One region of the Bradyrhizobium sp. CCBAU 25360 genome, then DNA from elsewhere that is predicted to be linked to it. Evidence: riboswitches for the same ligand, from Rfam matches in the RefSeq annotation. Region 1 holds a riboswitch; each other region holds the start of a gene.
What was found. Region 1 has a riboswitch for cobalamin ahead of XH81_RS25900 (energy-coupling factor ABC transporter permease). Riboswitches for the same ligand answer to the same signal wherever they lie in the genome.
Positions count from the first base shown of each region.

Region 2: it holds a riboswitch for cobalamin, as region 1 does, so the genes downstream of both, XH81_RS13460 (TonB-dependent receptor) here and XH81_RS25900 (energy-coupling factor ABC transporter permease) in region 1, are expected to answer to the same signal.
Region 3: it holds a riboswitch for cobalamin, as region 1 does, so the genes downstream of both, metE (5-methyltetrahydropteroyltriglutamate--homocysteine S-methyltransferase) here and XH81_RS25900 (energy-coupling factor ABC transporter permease) in region 1, are expected to answer to the same signal.

Region 1 is NZ_LBJA01000042.1:390,114-394,311, reverse strand. Features, by position in the region: gene XH81_RS25915 (histidine phosphatase family protein) at 1-77, shown strand, start outside; gene cobT (nicotinate-nucleotide--dimethylbenzimidazole phosphoribosyltransferase) at 70-1,122, opposite strand; gene cobF (precorrin-6A synthase (deacetylating)) at 1,133-1,882, opposite strand; gene XH81_RS25900 (energy-coupling factor ABC transporter permease) at 1,929-2,606, opposite strand; cobalamin riboswitch at 2,645-2,863, opposite strand; gene cobA (uroporphyrinogen-III C-methyltransferase) at 2,909-3,640, opposite strand; gene XH81_RS25890 (cobyrinate a,c-diamide synthase) at 3,637-4,198, opposite strand, start outside.
Region 2 is NZ_LBJA01000036.1:110,824-115,021, forward strand. Features, by position in the region: gene XH81_RS13440 (adenylate/guanylate cyclase domain-containing protein) at 1-801, shown strand, start outside; gene XH81_RS13445 (hypothetical protein) at 926-1,102, shown strand; gene XH81_RS13450 (hypothetical protein) at 1,241-1,450, shown strand; gene XH81_RS13455 (hypothetical protein) at 1,564-1,827, shown strand; cobalamin riboswitch at 1,871-2,085, shown strand; gene XH81_RS13460 (TonB-dependent receptor) at 2,200-4,198, shown strand, end outside.
Region 3 is NZ_LBJA01000001.1:826,776-830,973, reverse strand. Features, by position in the region: gene XH81_RS03680 (nodulate formation efficiency C protein) at 1-583, opposite strand, end outside; cobalamin riboswitch at 1,267-1,469, shown strand; gene metE (5-methyltetrahydropteroyltriglutamate--homocysteine S-methyltransferase) at 1,571-3,916, shown strand.

The sequences.
Region 1 (4,198 bases):
ATCCGCTGTCGCTGACCCGGATCGATCGCCTCCTGAGCGGCTGGCGCGTCGTCTCCGTCAATCACCGGATCAGCTAGGACGATCCGGCACATTGGCCTGCGCAAACGTCGCCATGCCATTGTGGAGGCTGCAGGCGAGGCGCACCAGCGGCAGCGCGATGGCGGCGCCCGATCCCTCGCCGAGCCGGAGATCGAGGCTGATCAACGGCTGCACGTTCAGCGCGCGCAGCACCAGCCGATGCCCTTGCTCCGCCGATTGATGCGACGGCAGCAGGAACGGCTGGCACGACGGATTGAGACGTGCCGCCGCCAGCGCCGCCACCGATACGATGAAGCCATCGATCAATACAGGGATGCGGCGCTGCGCGGCCGCGATGATCGCACCTGAGATCGCCGCGATCTCCAGGCCGCCAACGGCGCATAGGATTTTTTCCGGCGAAGCGCCGCCAACGCCGTGACGCGCGATCGCAGCATCGATGACACGGGCCTTATGTGCGCGGCCGGCCGCATCGACGCCGGTGCCGCTCCCCGCGATCTCCTCGGCGCTGATGCCGAGCAGGCTCGCCGCGATCGCCGCTGACGTCGTGGTGTTGCCGATCCCCATCTCGCCGAAGATCAGGAGATCAGGCTGATGGGCAGCCGCACGTGCGACGGCGCGCTGGCCGGCCTCGAAGGCAAACGCCAGCTCGGCGGGTGCGAGAGCGGCTTCGACGCTGAAATCGCGTGTGCCGTGGCGCGGCTTGTCGGTGACAATTCCTGCCATCTCGTCCTGTGCCAGCGTGCCGGCGTCGACCACCTCCAGGCTCGAGCCAAGCTCACGCGCCAGCACCGAGATCGCGGCACCGCCGGAGGCAAAATTCGCCATCATCGCGATGGTCACGGCTTGCGGATAGGCCGAGACGCCCTGCGCGACGATGCCGTGGTCGCCGGCGAAGATGATGATCGGCACCCGCGCGGCACGCGGCTGCTCGGTCGCCTGCAGGCCCGCAAGCTCGATTGCGAGCTGCTCCAGCCGGCCGAGTGCACCGGTCGGCTTTGTCAGTTGCGCCTGCCGCGCGATGGCCGCCTCGCGATGGACGGCGGAGACGTCGGGGCAGTTTCGGGTGACCCATTCGGGGAGCATGCTGCCTCGCTTACGGCCTGCGCTTGAGAACGTAGCTATCCATGATCCAGCCGTGCCGTTCGCGCGCCTCCTCACGCAACGCCACGATGCGCGGGCCGACCTCGGCGAGCACGCCTGACATGACGATCTGGTCGGGCATGCCGAGATAGGCGCCCCAATAGATTTGAATCCCGGCTTGATCAAGCGACTGGAACGCCGTGCCGCCGTCGAGCATCACCACCACGGTGTCGACACCTTGCGGCCAGCCGCCTTCGCGCAAGCGCCGCCCCGTCGTGACCAGAAAGGGCTCGCCGATATCGTTGAGCGGCAGCGCATGGGCCGCGCACAGCGCCTGGATCGAGGTGATACCGGGCACGACTTCGATCGTCGGCAACGGATTGAGCCGTCGTGCAATACGCAGCGAGGAGTCATAGAGCGAGGGATCGCCCCAGATCAGCAGCGCAACCTTGCCCTCACCCTCGAGATGGTTTGCGATCGCTTTCGACCAGGTCGCGGCAACCGCATCGTGCCAATCGTCCACGCCCTTGCGATAGTCAGCTTCACCAGCGTCGCGCACGGGAAGATCGAATTCGGCAATGATTGTCTCGTCGCTGGTGAGCACGTCCGCGCAGATCGTCCGCCTGAGATCGGCGAGATCGGACTTCGCCGTCCCCTTGCGCGGGATCAGGACGAGATCAGCGGCGTTGATCGCTCGAACAGCCGCGCGCGTGAGCTGGTTGGGATCGCCGCAACCGATGCCTATCAGGGAGAGCGTGAACATCGCGAACGCGACGGGCGGCCCTTGCGGCCGCCCGCTCGCTTGTCTCTCAGGCCGCGTTGTGCAGGCGCGGGGTGACGAGGCCGGGCGCGGTGACGCCGCGCAGCGACTTCGCCAGTGCCAGCACCGCGAGATCGGCGAGCGGCTCGATCACGATGACCAGCGCATAGGACGCCGCGAACGTCGCGATGTTGGCGAGATTGGTCATGGCAAAACCGGAGCCATAGAGCGCCCAGAACGCCACCCAGGCGATCACACCGGCCTGATAGGTCGTCGAAAGCGCCAGGGCCTGCCGATACTTCAAATCAACATAGGCGGTGTTGCGCGAAATGATCCGTGTGGCGATCGCCTGAATCGCGAACAGCGGCACCAGCAGCGTGGTGATGTTCATGCCGTATTGCGGGATGTCAGCGGGCTCGAAGAACACGCCCTGGAGCAGCAGACCGAACGCAAGGCCGAAGGCCGCAGGCGCCGCGCCGAACAGCAGGAACAGTGTCGAGCCGAGAATGAAGTGCACCTCGGAGACGCCGACCGGGAAGTGCGGCAGGATCTCGAAGAAGGTGAAGACGAGGACTGTGGTGGCGAGCGTCCGCGCCGCGAACGACGTGATGCCCTGCTCACGCACGGTCTCCACCGCGAGCTTCAGCGCAACGCCGCCTGCGGCGATGCCGGTTGCGTAACTCAACACGAGCTTGGCGCCCGTCACTATGCCGGGTTCGATATGCATGGCTCAATTTCCTTCCTGCCGTCACACCCGACGGCCTTGGCCTCAAAACGTGCAGGGCCGGTCTCCTGGCTCGCGGTTCCCCGGGATTTCCGGCCTTCCCGGACCTTGCGGCCCAGTGGCTGATCGGAGTCCCTCACCGCTTACAGTCGCGGGGGCGGCTGGGGTTTTGGGCGCCGCAACTGGGTCCGCCCATCCCCATTCCCGATTATGCTCCGGCGCTTTGCGCCGCGTCGAGCACCATGCCTCTCTTGTGTGCCCCTTTCGCTGAGCCTGCGTCAAGGGGCGAACGGCGGCCAGGGCCGTCATGACGGATAATCCCCCGCCAGCGCCCCAAACAGGATCACGGCGGCCGTCGAGGCGGCGCCGCCGCGCGCAAGCTGCTCGGCAAGCTCGGCGATGGTGGTGCGGACCAGCCGTTCGTCGGGGCGTCCGAGGGATTCGGCGAACAATGCCGGCGTGGTTGGGGCGAGGCCGTGCGCGATCAATTTTGCAGCAAGCGCTGGGAAGGTGCGCCGGCCCATATAGACCACGGTCGTCGCTTCCGGGTCGGCCAGTGCCCCCCAGTTCAGGTTAGGCGGCAACGCGCCGGTGACATCAGCCCCGGTCACGAACTGCACCCGGCGCGAGGTATGGCGCCGGGTCAGGGGAATGCCGGCTTGCGCCGCGGCAACGCAGGCCGATGTCACGCCGGGAACGATCTCGTAGCCGATGCCGGCCTCACGCAGCGTCTCAAGTTCTTCCTCGAGCCGGCCGAAAATGCCGGCGTCGCCCGACTTGAGCCGCACCACGCGTGCGCCTGTCGCCGCATAGTCGACCAGCAGGCGGTTGACGTGGTGCTGCTTGGTCGAGGGACGCCCTGCCCGTTTCCCCACCGCGACGAGATTGGCGCCTGGCCGGGCGAGATCGAGGATCGCGCCAGAGGCAAGATCGTCATAGAGCACGACGTCGGCTTCGCGCAGCCGCGCGGCGCCCTTGAGCGTGAGAAGCTCGGGGTCGCCGGGCCCGGCGGAGATGAAGGAGACGAATCCGCTCACCGGTCCTCCGCGATCAGATGAAAGAAGGTGCCGGTGGCGTGGCCGCGCTGCGAGCCGGTCTCGGCGATGACTGCGCCAGTCGCATCATGCACGACCGCCAGCGGCGTATCAGGCTGGGCAAGAATGGTCGAATAGTGGAATTCGTGGCCGCGCAGGCGCGCGCCGGAGCGATGTCCCGGCATCGGCGCGGCGAGTTCGGCCAGACGATAACCGAGATGCATGCGGCGTTTGGCAAAGCTCGTCTCCAGGCCAAGCAGGCCTGTCATCTCGTGGCGGATTCCGTCCGCATCGGTCAAAGCGGTTCCCAGCACCATATAGCCCCCGCATTCGCCGTGCACCGGCCGCGTTTCGGCGAAGGCGCGCAGGCCGCTGCGAAAACGCGCATTGGCCGCGATCTTGCCGGCATGCAACTCGGGATAACCGCCGGGCAGCCAGCACACATCGGCGCTCGCGTCAGGCGCTTCATCGGAGAGCGGCGAGAATGTCGAGATCTCCGCGCCCGCCCGGCGCCAGGCTTCCAGCATATGCGGATAGACGAAGGAGAACGCCGCATCGCGG
Region 2 (4,198 bases), on a different contig from region 1:
CGGGTCATGACCATCATGTTCTGCGACATGAGCGGCTTCACCTCGATGAGCGAGGGCATGACCCCGCGCGGCCTCGTCAGGGTGATGAACCACTATTTCACGGTGATGTCCGGACCGATCAGGGGTAATCGCGGCATCATCGACAAATATATCGGCGACGCCATCATGTCCTATTGGGGCCCGCCCTTCATCGAGGAGGACGAGCAGGCGCTCCTGGCCGGCATCGCCGCAACCGAGATGGTCGACCAGGTGCCCGCGCTGCAGAAGCAGCTGCCCGACCTGCTCGGCATCCGCGCCATGCCGGCGCCGTGTGACCTGCGGATCGGCATCGCCACCGGCGAGGTCCTGACCGGCAGCATCGGCTCCGAGCTGATGATGAGCTTCACCGTGATGGGCGACGCCGTGAACCTGGCCTCGCGGCTGGAGGCCGTCAACAAGGTCTACGGAACCCGCATCCTGATCTCGCAGGCAACTGCCGACGCGATCGGAGCGCGGCTCGAATTGCGCGAGATCGATCGTCTGGCGGTCGCGGGCCAGAGCGCGCCGCAGCCGATCTTCGAGGTGATGGCGCGGGCGGGCGCACTCACCGGCGCGCAGGACAGCCTGCGCACGCATTATGCCGAAGCGCTCGCCGCCTATCGGGCCCGCCGCTTCGACGAGGCCCGCGCCGCCTTCAACGCCGCGCTCGAAGCCGTCCCCGGCGACGGCCCCTCGCGCACGATGCTCGGCCGCATCGCGCAGTTCGAGGCCAAGCCGCCGGAAGAGGGGTGGGACGGCGCCTGGCGGCTGGAGCAGAAATAGCCGTTTTTGTTGCGCCAGCTCGCCCTGTCCGGAAAAAACGTTTCTACTCGATAACGATGTTCGCCGTGACCTATTTCCCGGGCTTAGGTTGGATGTCCTTGAGGCGTTTGACGGGGACACGCCGATGACGGAACTTCAGGACAGGCTGGAACGGTTCGAGACGCTCACCGCCGAATGCGAGCTGATCGCCAAGCTCGCCACCGACAGCACCAAGCGCGAGTTCTATCTGAAACTCTCGGAGCAATACCGTCAGCTGGCGGTGGACATGCGGCAGGCGATCGCGACCAAGGCTGCTGCCTGACGCCGGCTGCAATCCGTTCTTAAGGTTTGGCGCGCATCCTTGACCTCGCGAGCGATCGCTCGTGGTGGAAAGGCCGGGGTTCGCTGCAATGCAGCGCACCTCGCGAGTGTCATTTGCCATGCTTGACAGGGCAATCACATGCGCCTCGTTGCCGTGATCATATTCGCGCTCATGACGGCGGCCTGCGACCAGGAGCAGGACATCACCGGCTCGACGCCGACCTGCCCGATGCGGAACTACAGCTACAATCCCCGCGACATGAACCAGTGCGTCAATGCCTGCAAATCGTGCGATCGCGGCACCACGGTCACCTGCACGACCTCCTGCACCCTCAAGGGCGCGCGCTGAGCGCACCGCCTTCTGCCTTGTAGGGATGCAACCCGTGGAATGGGCGGTGCCTGGGCACCGGAACGATCCACATGGGTCAATCATTGAAGCAAGTGGGCAGGACGCGGAGTCCGATGGAAATGGGTATGCTCGATCCCGGCCGGTTTCTGGTGTCGTGCTCGCATTGCGATGCCTGGCCGATGGCAGCCAACGTGAAGCGGTCGAGTTGGACGGCGTCTCCACACGAGGTGCGCTTTGTCTGCACGCGCTGCCGGCGCGAGGAGACCGCGATCGTCTCGGCCTCCGGCGAATTGACCCCGATCAAGCGCGTCGATGTTCCGCCGCGCGACGTCGCTGCCGCCTGGGCCCAGGCGCAACGGGTGCGAGGGCGGACCTGAGCGGCCGGCACCCAACGGTCGATTGACTCCCGGGGCGAACGGCTCGTAAATGATCGGCGACGGTTCTCCTCATGGAGATCAAAAGGGAATGTGGTGCGGGATTGTCCCAACGCAGGGATTTGTCTCAACGCCACGGCTGCCCCCGCAACTGTAAGCGGTGAATCTTTCGTCTCATGCCACTGGGAATCTCGGTCCTGGGAAGGCGACGCAAGGTCACGACCCGCGAGCCAGGAGACCTGCCGTCAGCCGTGGTCACACGCGAAGATGTCGGTCGGGGAGTACAGACATTGGCTTCACCGGAGCAATCCATCGCTCTGCCGTGAAACCTCGTTCGCTGTGACGTGCCACTGACGTCATACCGAGGTTACCATTGTGTCCCGTCTTGTCCCTGCTGCCAGGCGCCTCAGCGTCGGCCTGCTCGCATCCGTTTCCTTCCCTTCGCTCGATCTGTCCTCCGCCTTCGCCCAGCAGGCGCTTGCCGAGCAATTGCCGCCGATCGAGGTGACCAGGTCCGACGATCAGAACCGAACGCGCGCCAGGGCGATCGGCGATGGCGAGGCGGGGGTGAGGACGAATGTCGCGCCGGCAGGCAATGGCGCCGGCTCATCCGGCTCCGGCGGTGAGGCTGCCGCCGGCAGCGGCGGCATCGTCGGGGCCGCGACGACCGTCATCACGGCAGCCGATATCGCGCATTCGCCATCGCAGACGCTCGCCGAGATCATTGCGACGCAAACGCCGGGGGCCCAGATCACGACGTTCTATGGCGGCCAGATCGGCGCCAAGACCAGCGTGGACCTGCGTGGCTTCGGCGCCTTTGCCACTGCCAACACGCTGGTGCTGGTCAACGGCCGGCGGCTGAACGACGTCGACATGGCGCAGGTGGACCTCTCCACCATCCCGCTCAATTCCATCGAGCGCATCGAGGTGACGCGCGGCAATTCCGGCGCGGTGCTCTACGGCGACAACGCGGTCGGCGGTGTGATCAACATCGTCACCAGGAACGGCGTCGGCGGACCGCCCGTGACCGCGCGCATCGAGGCCGGCTTCGGCTCGTTCAACACCAGACTCGGCAACGTTTCGACCTCGCTCAATTCCGGTCCGTGGTCGACCTCGTTCTATGGCAACACGGTCAGGACCGATGGCTATCGCGACAACAATCGTTATTCGCAGCAGAACGGCGTCGGCAATCTCAACTACACCACGCCAGGCCTGACGGCCTTTCTCACCGTCACCGGCGACAATCAGGAGTTGCGACTGCCGGGCGGCCGCACCGTCGATCCCTCGATCGGCCTCAATGAGGTCGCGACCAACCGAAGGGGGACCAGCACGCCGTTCAACTATGCCAACCAGCAGGGTATTGGCGCGACCGCCGGGTTCACCAAGACCCTGGTCAACGGCGTCGATCTCATCGTCGACGGCGGCGTGCGCGACAAGAAGCAGCAGAGTGCGTTCTTTTCCAGCCCGACGCCGGTTCCGGCTTTCTTCTCGTCGACCTATGTCGGTTCCCATCTGACGACATGGTCGATCACGCCGCGGCTCAGCGTGAAGAGCCTGCTGCTCGGCATGCCGTCGCAGCTTCTGACCGGCATCGACTATTACGATGCGAGCTTTGAGCAGAACCGCGGCGCCGGGCAGGGGCTCGCCCCCTGGCACAATTACGACCTCAGGCAGCAGACGGTTGCGGGTTATTTCCAGCACACATTGGGAATCGCCCCCACGACAGACATCTCCTACGGCGCGCGGTTGCAGAACGTCAGTCTTGCGGCACGCGACAATTTCGACCCGGCAGCTCCGTTCAACGCCGACATCGGCGCGTTGCCGCTGACGAGCAACGAGACCCAATATGCGCTGCATCTCGGCGCCGAGCATCGCCTGAACGACCAGGTCTCGCTGTTCGGCCGCGTAGCGCGCGCGTTCCGCACGCCTGATGTCGACGAGCGCCTGTCCTCAGGGCCTTCGTTCGATCCCTTGACCTTCGCTGCGATCCCGCAAACGTTCCAGCTCAAGACCCAGACCTCGCAGGACATCGAGGGCGGTGTTCGCATCAAGGGCGGCGGGTTGCAGCTGCAGAGCAGTCTCTATCTGATGGATCTCACCAACGAGGTCCATTTCAATCCGGTCCTGTTCTACAACACAAATCTTGATCCGACCCGCCGCTACGGCTCTGAGACCAGTCTGTCCTATCGCGTCAACGACGCCCTGCTGCTGCGCTCCGGCGTGGCCTATACAAGTGCGGTCTTCCGCGAAGGTATCTGGGCCGGCAACGACGTGCCGCTGGTCTCGCGCTACACGGCGAGTGCGGGTGTCACCTGGAACATCTGGCAGAATTACGTGGTGCTCGATGCCACCGCGCGCTTCTGGAGCGAGCGTC
Region 3 (4,198 bases), on a different contig from region 1:
TGACCCCGTTGTGTGTAAAATAACGTGGTCCTTGGATATCGCAATTCACCAAGAGCAGAATGCGCCATAGATCGCCTTTCTCGTTCGGCTTGTCATTCTGCTTGGGTAAGTAGTCTACCCCAACAGGTTCAATGATAGTGCATCGGCCCTGCCGCAGAAGATCGCCGAGCCGGCCTTGCGGCGTAGTCACAAAGTTGAAGTTACTTGGATCATGCAGAAAGCTAAAGTTTGCGTCCCTTTCACCATCTGCGACTTCTTTGGCGATCAACGAGAGCGCTAGGGCACGCCAGCCCAATTCCATCGGCTTCGCATAGGTTGACGCAAGCTCAATCGTACCGTCGAGCGCGACTTTCCAGGTGATAGCGTACTGTTCGTCTGATTTGTTGTCTCGGTGCCTGGTCCACGAAACGAAAACATAGTCGTTTTCGCCAAGTTCAACGACCCCCCACATCTGAGGGACGAACTGTGCCACCTTCGAGACATTGGAGATGATTTGTTCTATCGTCTCACCATCTTGCGCTCGCCACGTTGACTTGAGTCTTTCGACAAGTGGGTTGTCGCTGGCGCCAATGGTGTTGCTCATGGCAGCCGGCCAGGCTAGGCACATTAGAAGTCCGCCCAGGGCAAGCCATAGCGCGGGTCTTCCCGACATTCTCTTCATAACCCTCGGCCTATCGCGTTTCATCCGTACATCTTTCAAAGCTGGCAACCTTGAAGCTGCTATGAGCGGGCGCAAGAAGTTTACGGAGAGGCGACGGGGCACCCGTGGCTATCCCGCGCGGGCAGCCGCTCCCCTCTATGTCACGCGCCGCTAACTTCCCTAGCCCGCGACAGCTTCAATTGGCTGAGCTGGACATACCGAGCAAGAGAGACTGGGTATGTCGAGCGGCTTGCATTCTTTGTGCCAGGGAGAGGGCGGAGAGTTGCACGGGTTTTATGTCCCTCTTGTCGACTTTCCAACCTGCGCACGCTTCGATGTTTCCATTCAGTGTATCGGCCGCAGTTTGTGGATCCTTTCAAGTGCGTTTGCCGTCATTGAACCGTCTGGTACGCGATCGTTGGCGTCGGCGTGCGGCCTACATGATGGCTGGCGACACGAAGCCGACTTAATCGATGAACTTTGAAGTCTGGTTAGCACGCAAGTCAACCTGCTCGTCCCGTATGTTGCTAGATTGCGCTGCTCATAGAAAGGCACGGTTATTCGCCTAGATGTCGCAGATTAGCTTGGCACATGATCTGAGAGGTTGACGGAAGAGTCCTCCTGTCGATAATCCAAGTCGTCGAGGTTCTCCGAATCCCACTTGATCCGGAGCTAAGAGGGAAGCCGGTGCAAATGCCGGCGCTGCCCCCGCAACTGTGAGCGGCGAGCTACTGTCCAACGATGTCACTGAAGCCAGCACGGCTTCGGGAAGGCCGGACAGCAGCGATGACCAGCAAGCCAGGAGACCTGCCCCGACGATGTATTGGTCCACGGGCGGGGTGTCTCGGTGGTGCGCCAAGCAGCCGTCGCATGCGCGACTTCCTCTGCCTGCGTCCGCCATGGCCTTTGTCCCCAACAGGGGTTAACACTATGTCTCTTCTCTCTCTTCCGGTTGCTACGCTCGGGACGCCACGCATCGGTCCAAGGCGTGAGCTCAAACTCGCTCTCGAAAGCTACTGGGCGGGAAAGATCAGCGAACAGCAATTGCTCGAGGACGCATCCGGGCTGCGCGCAGCTAACTGGGCTCGTCAGAAATCTCTCGGCGTCACGATCATTCCGTCGAATGACTTCTCGCTGTATGATCAGGTGCTCGATACAAGTGTCATGGTTGGTGCTATCCCGGAGATCTACGCCTCGAAAGGAGACTACGTTTCCCTCAAGACGTACTTCGCCATGGCTCGCGGATCACAATGCGACGACCAGGATACGAGTTGCGGTCTCCGCCAGCGGGGGTCTGGCGCACCCGCGCAGGAAATGACTAAGTGGTTTGATACCAACTACCACTACATGGTTCCCGAGTTTTACAAGGGACAGGCGTTCAGACTTTGCTCTCGCAAACCCATCGAAGAGTATGAGGAAGCAAAGGCTCTCGGCTTTCAGACCCGCCCTGTCCTGATCGGGCCCGTCACATTCCTAAAACTCGGCAAGAGTGCCGATGGCGCGTTCCAGCCCCTATCCCTACTAGATGATTTGATACCGATCTATATTGAGGTTCTGCATGAATTGGCCGAACGAGGGGCAAGTTGGGTTCAGTTTGACGAGCCCTGCCTGGTCCTTGATCTGGACGAAGCGGTACGAAAATCACTGCTACATGCTTATAAGCGGTTCGCAAAAGAGGGACCGGCTATCAAGATCATGGTTGCCAGCTATTTCGGCGACCTAGGCGACAATTTGGATACCGCCTTGAGCCTCCCAGTCTCGGGTCTGCACGTTGACCTGGTTCGAGCGCCAGAGTTGTTGGATCAGATCATTGCTGTCGGTCGAAGAGATCTCGTAACGTCGCTCGGTGTCATCGACGGCCGGAATGTGTGGCGATCGAATCTGTCGTCGCTCCGTCGGCGGTTGGAGCCCGCGATTGCGAAGCTCGGCAAGCACCGTGTACAGCTCGCTCCATCCTGCTCGCTGCTTCATGTGCCGGTCGATGTTGAACTCGAGACCGGGCTCACGTCCGACGTCAAGAGCTGGCTTGCTTTCTCTGTTCAGAAGATGCGTGAGCTTGCGATCCTGGCGCGAGCACTCGCTGGCGACCAAAATGTCGGGCTCGCTCTTGCCGATTCGGAATGCGCTGCGACTGCCCGGCGGACTTCGCCGAAGATCCATGATGCCAATGTCGCTGCCCGGATGAGCGCAATCGACCAGACGATGCGCCGGCGCGCAAGTCCGTTTGCACGTCGTTCCGAGATCCAAAGGGCACGCTTTGGACTACCAGCTTTTCCCACCACGACGATCGGATCGTTTCCTCAGACCACAGAAGTCAGAAATGCTCGGGCGGCGCATGCGCGAGGCGCGCTGAGCGACGAGCAATACGATAGGTTCATCAAGGAGGAGATAGCCCGCGCCGTACGTTGGCAGGAGGACATCGGTCTTGACGTCCTCGTGCACGGCGAATTTGAGCGCAATGACATGGTGCAGTACTTTGGCGAGCAACTCGCCGGCTTCCTATTTACCAGGAAGGGATGGGTACAGTCTTATGGTTCGCGCTGCGTCCGGCCCCCGATCCTGTTTGGCGATGTAGTGCGGTCGAAGCCGATCACTGTGGACTGGTGGCGTTACGCGCAATCACTAACTAGCAAGCCAATGAAGGCGATGTTGACCGGACCGGTGACGATCCTGAACTGGTCGTTTGTTCGCGATGATATTCCTAGGAGCGAGGTCTGCCGTCAGCTTGCGCTTGCGATCCGCGACGAAGTGCGCGACCTCGAGAATGCCGGTGCGGGCATGATACAGATCGACGAAGCTGCACTTCGCGAAGGATTGCCCTTGCGCCGATCGGAGTGGAAGGCCTATCTCGATTGGGCCGGAGAGTGCTTCCGCATCTGCTCATCAGGCGTTACCGATCAGACGCAAATCCATACACATATGTGCTACTCCGAGTTCAACGACATCATCGGTGCGATCGCTGCAATGGATGCGGATGTCATTTCGATCGAGACGTCGCGATCGAAAATGGAACTACTGGGCGCATTCAGGAAGTACGAATACCCAAATCAAATCGGACCTGGCGTGTACGACATCCACTCTCCACGCGTTCCCGAGGTGAGCGAAATGAAGGAGCTGATGGTGCTGGCTCGGACGCGTTTGCAAGAATCACAGCTCTGGGTCAATCCGGACTGCGGCTTAAAAACGCGCAAATGGGAGGAGGTGCGGCCTGCGATTACCAACATGGTCGCTGCCGCCCGCGAACTGCGCGCTGCATCGTCTCCGCAAAATCATTGATCCGGCGCTCGGTCTGTTCTCGACCAAGCTACTCGCTTGTGGTCAATACCGCCCTCCTTAATCTCGCGGCAAGACTTGGGGCCAACAAAAAGTGCTTGGCCCCAGTTGATGGTTGGAACGGATGTGCATCCGGAGAAACGACGCTGACGGCTCGCGGTACTTGGCCGAAAGATAATAGCCGACGGTTCACCAAGGCGAGAACATTGGCCGAGAATATGGACTCATATCGATACGTTTATCGTAGCTCCTTATGCCGTGCTAAGCGATCGTTTGGTCTGAGAG